Regions from separate parts of the Paenibacillus sp. FSL R5-0887 genome, predicted to be linked through region 3. Evidence: predicted binding sites of a transcription regulator. Region 3 holds the regulator's gene; each other region holds the start of a gene.

Region 1 (4,880 bases), 1.3 Mb from region 3:
AACCTGCCCTGGGGAGCTCTGACTGTTCAACTGCTGCCATATACTTGGCCCAGCCAGACCTATTCCTGCGGCGAGCACGACACTTGCCGCGATATAAACGGTTTTGCGCGGACGCTTCCGCTCCTGCCGCTGCTCTATTTTATCGAAAAGTTCTCTTTTCATCTCTTCACCTGGTTTCATCGAATCCACCGCTTTCTTATATGATGTTCGAAACTGATCTTCCTTCACTGTGGTTCCGCTCCTTCCAGCTCCAGTTTTAACAGTTGCCGTCCCCGCTGAAGTCTCATCTTCACGGCAGACTGACTAATCTGCAGAATCTTGCTGATCTCCTGGATGGGATAGTCCTCGTAATAATAAAGATGGATTACGGTTTTATACTTCATGGGCATCGCCATAACTAACTGCAGCAGAGCCCAATCCTCGGGGCTGTCTGCCGCAATTGGCTCAGCGCTCTCCAGCTTAACCTCGCGCTTGCGCCAGCCTCTGCCCAGTAGTGTTTTACAATGGTTGGTGATTACCCGGATCAGCCATGCCTTCTGATGTTCGGCATCTTTGAACTCCGGCGCTTTTTCTATTAGCTTGATGAAGGTATCCTGAGTGGCTTCTTCGGCATCTTGCCGGCTGCCTAGATGGACCAAAGCGATCCGGAACAGCATATCTGCGTAGATTTCGTAACTCTTCATCACATGATTTCCCGGCCGGGTCATGGATCGCTGCATGATACTGTGCCCCCCTTTACCTATAACACCATTTAGGACGGCATTAGGTCACATTTTGTTCCTGAGAAAATTCCTTTGTGTTTGAGCGTAAAGAATACCTATTCATAAATTATCTCCAGAGGCTTACGGACTCAGAAGTCGTTATTTGCATATTTATAGGCTTTTGAGCAGGTTCGCGGACTCCAGTGACGCTATTCCTTAAAAAGGAGGTCTTATATGGTGTTTTTCATGCCAATAAAGGCTATGGGGTCCGCTACACTTTGAAATGGAGTGTTATACCGCGCATAAGATCAACTGTGTCCGATAGCTGCTAAGAACCACGCCAATGTTATCTGTAGTCAGTGGACCTAATGTATAAAAAGGGGCTTCGTTACAAGTTTCAAGTTGCTTATCCATACTCTCTTTAGTCAAGTGCATCGGCACATGTTCTGGACCCTCTACCATCACCTGTCTACGCAAACGATGTTTACCTATTTAGAGCAGGGAAGATCAAAAAAACGCGTTTGCCCAAGCAGCAAAGTGCTGACTGCTGGACAAACGCGTCTTTTTTATAGGGCAACTCCTTCACGGGAGATTCTCCTCGATATGTTTATATGTATAGCTAGGATCATTACCTTTAACAGGAGCCCTGCTGTATTGAAAGATCCTTCCATTTTCTTTTCGATAAAAGTATCTTGCGTAGGGTTCGTCTGCAAAAATCACCGTGGTACTTACGAGGGGAGCTTTGGCAATCTGGGTGTATACTTTATCAAAATCTTCTTTCTTATAATTTCTCGTCTCTACTAGATAATGAATGACTTCTCTGTTCATATGATTTTGGAAGGAGTGGAGGGCTAAGGATGTTATTCCATCGATTAAAAGGATTAGAACGATGAAGATTAGTTTTGTTTTTTTCTTCATTAATTCCCTCCATATAAATAATTTGTATATAGTATAAGATAATATACTGAGACTGGTATGTCATTCATAGATATATGACGCAGGAGGAAGAGAAAATACTGGAGCTGGAGCAGCAAATTAAGATGCTGGAGGACCAGGCAAGTCCGAGGCTGCCGGGGGTGAAAATCTTATAGTTTTAAAATATGGGGTTTTGTCGGTGTATTTGTTATTCTAATTCTTATTGGTGTGATACAGTTTGTATTTGCATAACAGATTATACAAAAAGGCAGCAAATACTGATAGTAATCCAGGCGTAAGCGAAAGAAGAATTGCCGGGACATACTATATTTGCTGCCTTTTAACTTATGAAGAATAATGATTCTCTTTTAGTCCTCTTTGGGTTCTTGCAATAAAATGGAGAAGGTCCCCGTTTCGTGATCCACCTCAATCGTCTCAATGCCCACGAAATCCGGGATTTCGGGGTGTACTGCATCTACATTATAATCCGGATGAGTCAGTAATAATTCAATTACTTTAATGGCTTCCATGTCGTTCCCCCTCACGAGAAATTCCACCATAAATGAATATGCAGAGCACTATTGCAACTAAGCTTATTATCTCCGTGATCCGTTGCGAATATGTGTCAGTCGTTCTTCGTTTCTTCCCATCACGGCCAATAATTGCCCTTGGAACACACGTCTTTGGATCTGATCAATCCGCTGTAAGGCCAGCTCGGCAGGAACTTGAAATTCTGCTGCGAGATAGGAGATGGCATCCTCCCGTTGCTCAGGCAATGTCATGCGGGAGATCATGGAGTAAGGCATCGCCGCATACAAGATAAAACGCTCGGATTCATCCTCCTGTGCCCGCGTGAAATGCTCTGGCATCAAGGTCTGATTATCACTGCCATGGCGAAGGAGGTGACACAGTTCATGAAGAAACTCTAGCCGTTGAAGATTGGCTGGAAGGCGGTTGTCGATAAACAGGCTGTACATCCCTGCAGACGCTTCAATGCTCTTGCTTCTCACATCCAAATAATGAACCCAGATATTAAGCCGCTCTGCAATATACGATATTGAAATTTGTGAAGGCTGATGAAGATTTAATCGCTTGTATAAATCCTCCGTCCATTTCTCAAGCACAGTCATTTGATAATATGATTTCATGTTCTCCAACTTATTCACCTCGTTTAAAATCACTAATAAATCACTAATGGGACCGTATGTTCGCATAAATGCGCAAAAGAAAAGCCCGAAGGGCTATGTAGAGTAAAAAAATGCTAAGGATACACAGGAACATTCGTTCTCATGTTCCTTAGCATAAAGCAATTACACACTAATATCAAGTGTTTTTCCCAAATTAGGAGCAACGCTTTTGCCCAGCATTTCCACCATGGTTTGGCTCTGGGTTTCAGCCTGATTCTTGGCAATATTCATGACCTGTATCCCAACATTTTGAGCTAAGGATGCTTGGCTCATTGCCATTGATAATGCAGCTATATCCATATTGCACCTCCTTTGTGTATATCCTGTTTATCGACTGTCCACCTTCAATTCATTAGGTGATTGGCATTTGTTTGCCAATTCGCCCAAACGGCTTATCTCCTTTTTACATATCTTGTGCTGTAGTCATTAATCATTAGGAGGAATTGAAAATGGGAATGGAACATGGTTGTGGTTGTAACGTAGGTCCGGTAGTAAGTCCAGCATCAGTAGGTCCGGTGTGTAGTCCTTGGACTTCAACAGGAGCAATTCTGGTACTTTTCATCTTGCTGGTTATCATCACTAAAGCTTGCTTATTCTAAGTTAGCTGATGTGCAGTGTAGCCCCATCTGGCGAATGCCAGGTGGGGCTATTCTGTTGCCTGGGGATGGTCAGACAGACCGTTATTTAAACATAAATTCTACCCGGGTTCCGTCTGCATAATCCTCCAGCTGATTGCCAACCCAGCTTCCTGCCCCGCGGTTATCGCTTGGCGTTATGTATTCAATGTCGGCACCAACGCCGCCTTCCTTACACATAGCCATTGGCCATTCATCCCGGTCATACCCCTTTTTAGTGGGGATCCCTTTTAAGGACTCTTTACGGTTCTCTTCAGCCTGCTCTCGGTTAATCGTACATGTGGCGGATTCACCTTTCGCAATGGCATCCTGAATATGCTTGGCGGTCTCAGGATAGCGGTCTGATGGGAAGGTTAGCTGAACAACACTCGAATCGGATGGAGACGAGGGGTCTGTAGGCTCTCCGTTTTGTTCAAACCAGTAACTAGCCAAAGCAAGTAATGCAACAATGATGAGACTGGAGATCCATTTTTTCACTTTCAATTCTGCTCCTCCTTTTTTGGCACTTAAAATAGTATATCTTATATCATAATTCAGTGCGATTTAATATAATTAGGTAAAATAAAGGAGGACGTAACTGGATATGGAGTACATAATTACCATTGAGGATCAGACGCTTATTACGGCTGCCGAAGATATAATTACCAGACGTTATGAATGGGGGCGTCATCATGTGGGTGCAGCGCTTCGTACTAAAACAGGAGAGATTTTTACAGCGGTATATGTGGAAGCCAGTATGGGGAGGATTACAGTCTGTGCAGAAGCGATGGTGATTGGCAAAGCGATATCCGAAGGTTATAAGGAATTTGATACGATTGTTGCGGTAAGGCATTCTGATCCAGACAGCGAGGAAAAAGAGATTAAAGTAGTCTCTCCCTGCGGCATGTGCCGAGAGTTAATTGCGGATTATGGAATAGACTGCAAGATAATTGTATCGGAGGATGACCGATTAGCTAAATATGAAATCGCTGAGCTATTGCCTTTAAGGTACACGAGATAAGAAAAAAAGTAATGAGGAGCCGCGGAGCTCCTTTTTTTTGTTGAGCCGTGAATTTATTCAGCAGTTCCTTATATCGTCCCAACTTATTTTACAACTTCATGTCCATTCGCTGAGTTCATGTCATTATTGTCCCCATACTATAACTTAAAAAGATTTAAAAGGATGGTGAGAATAGATGGAGCAGCGGATTATTCGTCAGATGGTTGATTCAGCATCAAGGTTCGTGGGCGATGTGCAGTGGCAGATGGCTTTTCGCAGATTACAAATGGCTCCGGCGGATTCGGGGCTGTCGTCCTCGGCTCAGCTATTGCTGAATACCCTCTATTACTTGCAGGGAAAGGGTGTGATAAGCGGCCAACATGATTATTTGGAAAGTGCAGATGAGCTCATGGAGAAGCTTAAAAATAGCAGCGGGCAATATGCTGCGCTGCATGGCTACGAG
Region 2 (4,398 bases), 1.3 Mb from region 3:
CGAGGACGGGGGTCGAACCCGTACGGTACTCACGTACCGCAGGATTTTAAGTCCTGTGCGTCTGCCTGTTCCGCCACCCCGGCATATTATGTGTTGAAGCTTCATACGTTGTTCACATATAACGCGACAAGAAATATAATATCATGAATATCGATAACGCGCAATCCTTTTTCGAAAAAAATTTATTCACAATAAAAATAACCCGTTCAGCCAGAACCGACACGGGTTATTATAGACGTGGATTATCTACGCTCGTCACTTCTGCTTCTCATTCCGGCAAGACCCAAAAGTCCAAGCAGACCGAGCCAGCCCCAGTTAGATCCTTTGTTAGTTGCAGCATTCGTTGTTGTACTAGTTGCACGGTATTTGCCGGTCTGTGTGGTGTTGGTTGCCGGGTTGACAGTGCTGTTGGTTCTGTAGTTATTTCGGGTGTCATTGTAGTTATTGGTGTTGTAGTTGTTAGGTCTGTAATTATCATCGATGCGGATCTTATCTTTCATAATGCTCTCATGCTGATTCAGCGTTCCCGTGGTGCCGTTCATTAGATTGCCTTCCGTGTTCATCATCCGAGTGTGTTCCGCAGTCCCATCCATCCCGGTATTCGCGGCTGGGATACCGCCCAATGCTGCTGATCCCACGGCATTTGATGCATAGCTAGCTCCCATTAGACTCATTGATAATACAGTACCGCATGCAAGGCTTGTTATCAGCTTGTTCACAGTGTTATGCCTCCCTTTAAGGTTAGTTATCACTGATAATTTCCCCTTGGACGGCACTGTCTATGCATGGTGGTTTTACTCTTTTACTACATTAACTGTCTTTGTCACAGCATCATAAGTAACCTTTGCTCCAAGCGCCTCAGCCAGCGCACGTATGGGTACATAAGTTGTTCCGGTATCGAGAACGCCATCGGTAAGCTTGCGGCCGTTTAGGTTAATGGTCACTGTAACGTCTTTGTTCACCTGATCATCCCCTCCGGTAATCTTTTTTAAAGCCTCTTTGGCTTGGTCCGTCGTTGGACGTTTACCTGCCCGAAGTTGATCTATAGTTAAACCGAAAGTCATTTGCAGATGTGAATAATCTTTAAAAGAGGTCCAGTCCCCGCCCCATTCTAAACCAAGCCGCTTAGCCTCCTGTACAACCTCTTGCCAATCTGCTGTCTTATCCTTATCACCATCACGATTGATATCCCAAGAAAGGCTAGTGCCATTCGGCAGCAAAAGCGCAAAATCAAACGCAAGACCATAATTATGATAGCTGGTACCGCCTTTAGCGTTGGTAACTATCGGTCCTGGTTTGCTTCTACCCTGCGCATACAAAGCATTTTGCTCAGCAATGGTCCGTAGACCCTGAGTAATAACGATAGGGACTCCTCTCGCATGGCTTTGCTGAATCAAAACATTCGCACCTGCCGCCAAGACAGGATGAAGCCCGACCAGACGCGCCGCGGATTTTTCCCTCAATTGCTCCAAAGTCAGCATAGAATCACCCCTTTGGTATATTCAATGATGCCGCTGCCCTATTTGCCTGTACCCCTGTCCCCTTTAGGATGATTTCCACAAAAAAGGACAAAATATTTAACGAAAGGTGGGAGACATATGGATATTCATAGCGATAGCTATAAAGTTGCAGCCCTTAGTGAACAGGAAGAAGCACTGGAAATTATTCGGAATGCTGAAGCTTCCATTGCACATCTGACCGGTAATCCTACCGTTACCTTAATCGCTTATGAAAAAAGCGAAGGCAACGGTTCTCAGCATTAAACGATGTAGACCTCGACAATATCATCCACATCGATCCACTTCCATTCCTCCGCCCACTGCAGCTTAAACTCACGCGAGTGGGTGTGAATGGAAGTCACAAAACCACTTAACATCGTATTTTCAAAAGGGTCAAAAAGAACAACTGTCACTCGTACATGACTCCGCAACGACAAAGCCAGTGTACATTCAATCTCCTCCAGCTTCTGCTCATCCAGAATAGGCTTGATGCGGCGCAGCGTTTCCCGTTCATCTCTTATAATTCGTATCTTATGCTCCGGCAGCATCATGCGGCTGCTTTCCCACAGCCCGTTTTTCTCCAGCTTTTTGCCCATGGTAACCCCTCCTTAATTATATATCTATTCCTCTGAACACGAACGTATGTTTGTATTATATCCGCATCTTCGCATATTAATCAATAATCAGGAAAAAGATACCTTTTTAAGGGTCACTCTTTATTCAAAAGATGTATATTAATGTATATCTATTCAAGATAAAATTCGCAGCAAAAAGACGCTGACAGATAAACTGCGCAGCGCCTGATTTGATTTATTCTTGAACAACGTCCCCAGACTCTGAGGTAGCCTGACCTTCGGAATCTATAAGTCCTGTTGCTTCTCTTGCCTCGTTAAGCTTGGAAATACCGAATAACATCGCTACATCAGCGTTCTGATTCAATTCATTAAATTGCTCAGCCGTAACGTTTGCGGAATCAGCACCTTGAGAGGCCTCTTCTTTTAAAGAATAAGCACTTTCAAAGGCAACTTTAGACTCTTCGAGCAACTTACGAATGTCTTCCGGCAAGCTGGAGGAAATTTTTACTTTCTCGGCTTGATTCGATAAATCAGTTGCGGTACTCTGGAATTGCTTAATTTTCTTCTCCAACTGCTTGTCCGTGAGTTCTCCTGCTGAATAACCAGCAATGGCTTCGTTGAACTCCGCTAAAGAAGTTTTTCCTGACTCTTCAAGTTTAGACATTTCATTGTAGAAGTTTTGCACGGTCTCCTGCACTTCTTCCTCCGTGGCAGGTGCCGATGAAGTTGAATTATTGCTGCAGGCGCTAAGGATGACAGTCATCATCAGCATTCCTATTAGTAAAGCTTTTTTCATTATTTATCCCTCCACTTAACAGGATAATGTCGGTTTGTGTAAAGCGCAAATGAAATATATGTAAAATGACTGTTATGTTATAATTATTTTAATTGTGATCAGGAAAGGAGAGTATTTATGCCTTATTGCACCACCTGTGGAGCGGAATACAAGCAGGGCGCTAAATTTTGTGGAGAATGTGGAACCAGCCTTGACGGTACCGCTCCAGTAACCGCTCATCGACCCACAGTAGATAATAATCATGTCATTCAAGAAGTCGTGCTCTGGAAAGGCAAACCTGCCGGCATCTCGGATCGACTCAAAGGAATCGTAGGACTTAACACAACTTCATATACCATTACAAGTCAGCGTATTATGGTAAAGACCGGACTTATCGGTAAAAATGTTGAAGAAATCGAATTGCTGCGCGTACGCGATTTATCCGTAAAACAGTCTATCATGGACCGGATGCTTGGCATTGGATCATTAACTGTATTTTCTGATGATGCCTCAGCGCCTCAGCTTCTTTTTCGAAAAATCCATGATGCCCAAACCGTCAAAGATGTTCTGCGCAAAGCCGTTCGTGACGAGAAGATCGCCAACAACATTAGCTACCGCGAGCAAATTTAAGACGTTCATACGTAAAAAGGCCCCGGAAAACCGGGGCTTTTTGCTTGCGCTTGCACACTTGAAGTACTCTTTTTTAAGGAAGATAAAATGCCCCCGCTGGGATAACCCCCTTGATCTGGCTCGGACTCTCCCACTGCAAAACAACCCTGGCGTCGCCCGCATTCTCATAATACTCCACCTTTATTTCATACGGCTTACCTGCAATCAGGTTTATGCTCCCTTTTCGTTCCTGGCCGCTCTGATTCACCCAACTATCAATGACTAGCCCGCCATCAATCCATACCCGTATCCCATCATCAGAGTAGGAATAAATGGTATACACCTCGCTAAAAGCAGCCGTCAGCTTCCCACTCCACCGCACAGAGAACGCATCTACACGAATGGCAGGATCAGGCGAACCTTGTCTCCATGAAAAGTTAATATTGGCATCCGTACGCAACAGTGCAGGCGTGCCGCTAAGCGTCATGTTATTGTAATATTGCCCACAGAGTCCACTCTCCAGCACACTATCCCCGATAGCAGCGAAAGCGGCGGCCTCAGCAGCATACTCCTCTCGTGTGAATACCATTTTATCGTTCATAAAAGCTTTTATCACAGCATCGGTATTCTTCTCATAGAGGAGTTTCCCCCAGGTCAGCTGATAAGACCATTTGGGCTGTGTTTTGGACAACAGTTCAGCAGACGGAAGCTCTCCATTCTCACCAATCGCAATCAGCTTGCCACGACCCAGATCCCATAAATTATCATAATGACTAATCTTGAAATCCGCGTCATAAATGTCGAGCGCCAGCACATCTACCTTATCACTGCCCGGATAGTATTCTGCCGGCTCATCACACCACTGATTTTTTGCATTTGGACTCCAAACCCACAATAAATTATGCAGCTTATGATAATTGGTAAAACGATCGAACATAAG
Region 3 (4,880 bases):
AACGGGCCATGTGCGTTCCCCCTAGTCATCCTGAAATATCTATGAAAAGAAACAGCGAGCTAATGTTTAAGCCCCTTGTTACCTTGTTCATGCTCATCGTTATCTACCACTTCAATAGTATTTAATTGTGCTCGGAAGTTATTGCGGATATTCCCCAGGTAAATTTCACGAAGCTTGGCGCGTTCCGCCACTTCCTCTTGATTAAGGCCTACGCTCTTCTGTTTGCGTGCCAATTCGTTAATTCGCGCGACCAACTCATCAATATTCAATACTTTCCCTCCCCCTATAAATTAATTCTAACTCTGCCATGAGAAAAAGAGCTTGTCAAGGTCTACTCCCTGCAAGCTCTACTGGTCATTCTATTATGTTCTCAGAAAATTAATAAATAGGTAAAGTAAGTATGTCTCCAGCGTTAATTTGACTACTCTTAATCCCACTTGAACGTTTAATTCCTTCTATATAAACAACTGTCTTCATATCAGCTGGTTTATTCTTAAGGGCAATACTCCATAGTGTATCTCCACGTTCAACCACAATCCGCTTCTCTTCCTTCATTATAGTCGTCGATCCTGCAAATACATTTCCCACTACTGTTAGGCCAGATAATACTAGCACGAAAATCAATATTAACTTAATAAAGAAATCTTGACGGAACAACGAAATCATCCCTCCAAGCAAACGTTCCGTTATCTCTTTCACCTTAGCTGAATTACGGGCAACGTCATTATGTCCTATAGATTCAACCACTGGGGCCTTATCGTAGATGCTGCGGTATGTACTGTATTTTAGCATAATCATCATCCTCCAAACACTTGTTCTTACTTTCGAATTTATAATAACACGAACATGTGTTTTGTTCAATACTATTTCAGAACAATTGTTCTCTTTTTTTCGAGAGACTCAAGCGGTTCATTTTATTATCATTTGTCTACCATTTTTTAACTCTAGCAGATTAATATTTATAATAGTTAGAACTTATGTTTGTGCGAACGGTAGTTCTATGTTATAATTTTCCCAAACATTACTATATGGGGTTGATTCCAATGTCAAAGATTTCAAGTCGCCAGCTGGCGATCCTGGAATTTATACGAAGCGAAGTCCGCAGCAAGGGTTATCCACCTTCCGTCCGGGAAATTGGAGAAGCTGTTGGCCTTGCTTCCAGCTCCACAGTTCACGGTCATTTGGACCGGCTTGAGAAGAAGGGACTTATTCGTCGAGATCCAACGAAGCCACGTGCAATAGAATTACTAGGCCAAGAGGATTCAGAGAATGTTCACCAATTCGCGCAGACCATCTCACGGATTCCTGTCGTAGGTAAAGTTACCGCCGGGGTACCTATCACTGCTACAGAGAATATCGAAGACTACTTCCCACTTCCTACTCACTATGTAGGTGACAACAAAGTATTTATGCTGTCTGTCATGGGTGATAGTATGGTGGACGCAGGCATTATGAATGGTGACTATGTGATTGTTCGCCAACAACAAACAGCGGACAACGGAGATATCGTTGTAGCCATGACCGAAGAAGATGAAGCAACCGTTAAGACCTTTTACAAGGAACGTGATCATATACGGCTTCAGCCGGAGAATCCAGCTTATGAGCCGCTTCGCCTTAATCGCGTAACTATTCTCGGAAGAGTCATCGGATTGTTTCGAGATATCCACTAAGTATGCACTTCTAACATAAAAGGCTGGTCCGCATATGCGGAACAGCCTTTTTTCTACGTTTTTTTGCTTTTCCAACCACTTACGAACATTTGTTCCCAATGGTTAAAATGTCCATTTTCTATGAATAACCCTTTAGGCGTTCTGCTCATATCCTAATTAGAAAGGAGTGTTGCGTATAATGCCCAACTACCGAATTATTGTAGATCTGACCCAACGAATGTTATATCTTCTGGACAATGATATTGTGATTAGAGGTTTCCCTGTCGGCATCGGTAAGATGTTAACCCAATCCCCAGTGGGTGAATTCACTATTATTAACAAACAACCCGACCCAGGGGGTCCCTTCGGTGTCTTTTGGATGGGACTGTCTAAACCACACTACGGAATTCATGGAAACAATGACCCTTCCTCCATTGGGAAAGAGGTGTCCCACGGCTGCATCCGGATGTACAACGAGGATGTGTTAGCACTCGCTGCTATTGTCCCTATAGGCACACGAGTAACGATAAGAAATTAAATTCGAATGGAGGCTCGGCAACCCCCAAATCACATTAAAAAATGGGGGTCATTACATAAGTAAGTATTTTTTCATTAGCATACTAGGAGTTTGGTGATTATATGTCGAATATTGTTAACAGGATTGCAAATTGAAAAGGATGTGTTTAGTTTGAATAATTCAAAAATTAGAACCCTCGTCGATTTTAAAGTCGATGCACTGGGTAAGCTGTCCGGTTTACTTTTAAATGATGAACAAGCTAGTGGAAAAAAAGTGAATTTGCTCACCTCTTTTGGCAGCATTCAGGGAATCGTCTCTCCAACCGTCTCCAACAAAGAGGATGTATTTGATTTAAAATCTTTGATGGATGATGTAATTGTAGACGAATACATATCTTATTTGGGAGCAGAACACCCTGATAAAAATTTCAGCTATAACTTTGTTGTCCTCAATGACGTTGCTGTAAGACCTTATGCTAGTTATGGGACTCCGATCGAATACAAACAGCTGATTGTTTATACCGATCATATCACTGCCTTCAATTTTCTATAGGTTTACATAATCACCTTAAAAAGCACTCTTGCAGCAACCCCCAATTTTGCATCATTTGCAGAATCGGAAGGTTTCTCTGGGTGCTTTTTTTGGGTTAATCGTGAAGTCGATCCTATAATTCCACGAATTTCCCTTTTAAAAGATACTAGTGGAGATCATTCAGGCATATCTTTCAATAAGCAACAATTTGAGTCTAATGAGATAACTAGGAGGTGTGATTATATGCTGATTATCCTGATGTACTTATTTGCTATTTTAGGAGTTGTTTTAATTATAAGTGCCGCCATTATAAAATTGAAAACGCTATCTGCTTCATCTGAAATTTCTAAGCTAGTTAATGCGACCTCATCTTTTAACATCAGCTTCACCAAAACATTCATTCCCCCCAATCAATCTCACTTGATCGCACTTAACGAGCCTAATAAAAAATTAGCAATTGGCACCAAAAATCCGAAGAGTAACAAAAAAGCAGTAGCAAAGCTATACTCATTTGATAATGTAATGGGATCCGAGATTGTGGTTAACGCACTTACCCTTTCAAAAGTATCCAAAAGACATCAAAACAGCAAAACTACTGCAACAAGTGCAGATATTAATGTCCTTAAGGACACCGATGAAGAAGCTAATGTGATAGAAGAGCTTACGCTTAAAATATATATGAACAGCAAAGAAACGCCTGTGTATTGTATCTCCTTCTTGCCGGGTTTATTGCCTATTCAACAATCCGACAACCAGTACAAGGAAGCTTACTCCCAAGTACAACAATTACATGCACTGTTCAGGTCAATCGTATCTGAATAATTAAGTTGCTTTTTGCGCAATAAGATGTGTGAAAATAGCAACGTCCTTGTATGGAGATAAACTGCTTAACTTAAGCTCTAGCTCCACCATTTCTTCATGCCATTGCTCATCCATTTTTATTTCATTATCCACAATATATCCGTAGATATTATGTATTCCGTATATACTGCTAATCTCATAACCACACTCCGCGAGCCATTCCACTAATTGATCTTTTGTATAGATGGTAATGTCTGTTTGAATAATGCCGCTATATTCCCGTGTGTTCCCAATACTGTCAATAGCTCCCATAGGATCTTTATTCATAATGGCTTTTTTCATCACTTTTGCCACTGGATTATGAGTTATAAGAGAAAGCATTCCGTTTGCATTTTGTTTTTTACTAATGTCCATTAACAATTGTTTTGGATCATCGAGATATTCAAGCACATTATGGCAAAAAATCCAGTCATATCCCTCCGCTAATACATCTGCATCTTGTAGCGTTGCCGATCTAAAGGCTATGTTAAGACCGTATTTACATGCAGACTCTTGCGCAATGACTATCATCTCTGGAGTCGGATCTATCCCTGTAACTGTATAACCTTTTTTTGCGAATTCACGACTGGTTATCCCAAAACCACAGCCGATATCTAAAATAGATTGAACCTCTTCAGAGCTGCAGTGATTGTCAATTTGCTGCCAAGCGGAATGATAAAACAATCTCCCCCAAGGCATTTTAATGTAGTTTAAATAAGAATCCATTGATCTAGCAAAAGCCTTTGATGTAGACACCATATCGCCATACCCTCATTTGTTTTCGACATAGAAAAATCTAAAATTGCACACTAAACCCATCAAACTGGTGAATGCCCGTACCATGTGCTACTACCTTTTGCTCACGTAACTCACGAACCGCCTTTTTGACCTCTTGTAAAATAGATGGATCTAAACCCAGTGTATTATGAGAACCGAATACTTGGGTAACTCCTGGAATTTCCGTAATCTTTTCTAAGGATGCCACTAAATCAACCGGACTAGTCGAAGGGTAAAAGGCATAGATTGGCGTAACGTCATACAATAAATCACCTGTAAACAGATATCCGTTGGCATGATCAAAAAGGCTGATATGACCTGGCGAATGACCTGGTGTATGGTATATTTCTATTTTACGCCCGCCTATGTCGAGCACATCCCCTTCTTGTAAAAGAGCTGTTGGCTTCCCTTGAAAAGGTATGTAGGTGTTAGGATCAAAGGTTTCAGGAACAGGAAGGGTGATGTCCCGGCTCATATCTTTTCGAATCTGGGCAAGGGACAAGCCTTTTATTCCGTTAATCAGCCAATCCTCATCCGCTTTATGAACATAGATTGTCTCGAATTGC

What was found. The regulator LexA, encoded in region 3, represses DNA repair genes until DNA is damaged. The targets are predictions, from matches to a motif close to CGAACATATGTTCG.
Region 1: a site for LexA is predicted at 2,814-2,827, ahead of MKY14_RS13895 (ImmA/IrrE family metallo-endopeptidase). Genes of this name have one in related genera too.
Region 2: a site for LexA is predicted at 2,135-2,148, ahead of MKY14_RS13855 (YolD-like family protein). Genes of this name have one in related genera too.

Annotation. Positions count from the first base shown of each region.
Region 1 covers NZ_JBBOCE010000001.1:3,105,190-3,110,069, reverse strand. Annotated here, with positions in the region: gene MKY14_RS13920 (hypothetical protein) at 1-228, opposite strand, end outside; gene MKY14_RS13915 (RNA polymerase sigma factor) at 225-719, opposite strand; partial or broken gene MKY14_RS13910 (phosphomethylpyrimidine synthase ThiC) at 1,050-1,169, opposite strand; gene MKY14_RS13905 (hypothetical protein) at 1,284-1,619, opposite strand; gene MKY14_RS13900 (hypothetical protein) at 1,985-2,146, opposite strand; gene MKY14_RS13895 (ImmA/IrrE family metallo-endopeptidase) at 2,213-2,764, opposite strand; gene MKY14_RS13890 (YjfB family protein) at 2,927-3,103, opposite strand; gene MKY14_RS13885 (hypothetical protein) at 3,253-3,402, shown strand; gene MKY14_RS13880 (NucA/NucB deoxyribonuclease domain-containing protein) at 3,484-3,915, opposite strand; gene MKY14_RS13875 (cytidine deaminase) at 4,022-4,438, shown strand; gene MKY14_RS13870 (glycosyl hydrolase) at 4,614-4,880, shown strand, end outside.
Region 2 covers NZ_JBBOCE010000001.1:3,100,429-3,104,826, forward strand. Annotated here, with positions in the region: tRNA gene MKY14_RS13835 (tRNA-Leu) at 1-83, opposite strand, end outside; gene MKY14_RS13840 (WGxxGxxG-CTERM domain-containing protein) at 243-719, opposite strand; gene MKY14_RS13845 (M15 family metallopeptidase) at 795-1,481, opposite strand; gene MKY14_RS13850 (hypothetical protein) at 1,599-1,763, shown strand; gene MKY14_RS13855 (YolD-like family protein) at 1,760-2,095, opposite strand; gene MKY14_RS13860 (hypothetical protein) at 2,310-2,870, opposite strand; gene MKY14_RS13865 (PH domain-containing protein) at 2,988-3,479, shown strand; gene MKY14_RS13870 (glycosyl hydrolase) at 3,553-4,398, opposite strand, start outside.
Region 3 covers NZ_JBBOCE010000001.1:1,767,180-1,772,059, forward strand. Annotated here, with positions in the region: gene MKY14_RS07945 (hypothetical protein) at 1-10, opposite strand, end outside; gene MKY14_RS07950 (DUF896 domain-containing protein) at 60-269, opposite strand; gene MKY14_RS07955 (LysM peptidoglycan-binding domain-containing protein) at 379-792, opposite strand; gene lexA (transcriptional repressor LexA) at 1,044-1,670, shown strand; gene MKY14_RS07965 (L,D-transpeptidase) at 1,849-2,187, shown strand; gene MKY14_RS07970 (hypothetical protein) at 2,338-2,718, shown strand; gene MKY14_RS07975 (hypothetical protein) at 2,941-3,519, shown strand; gene MKY14_RS07980 (methyltransferase domain-containing protein) at 3,520-4,296, opposite strand; gene MKY14_RS07985 (MBL fold metallo-hydrolase) at 4,334-4,880, opposite strand, start outside.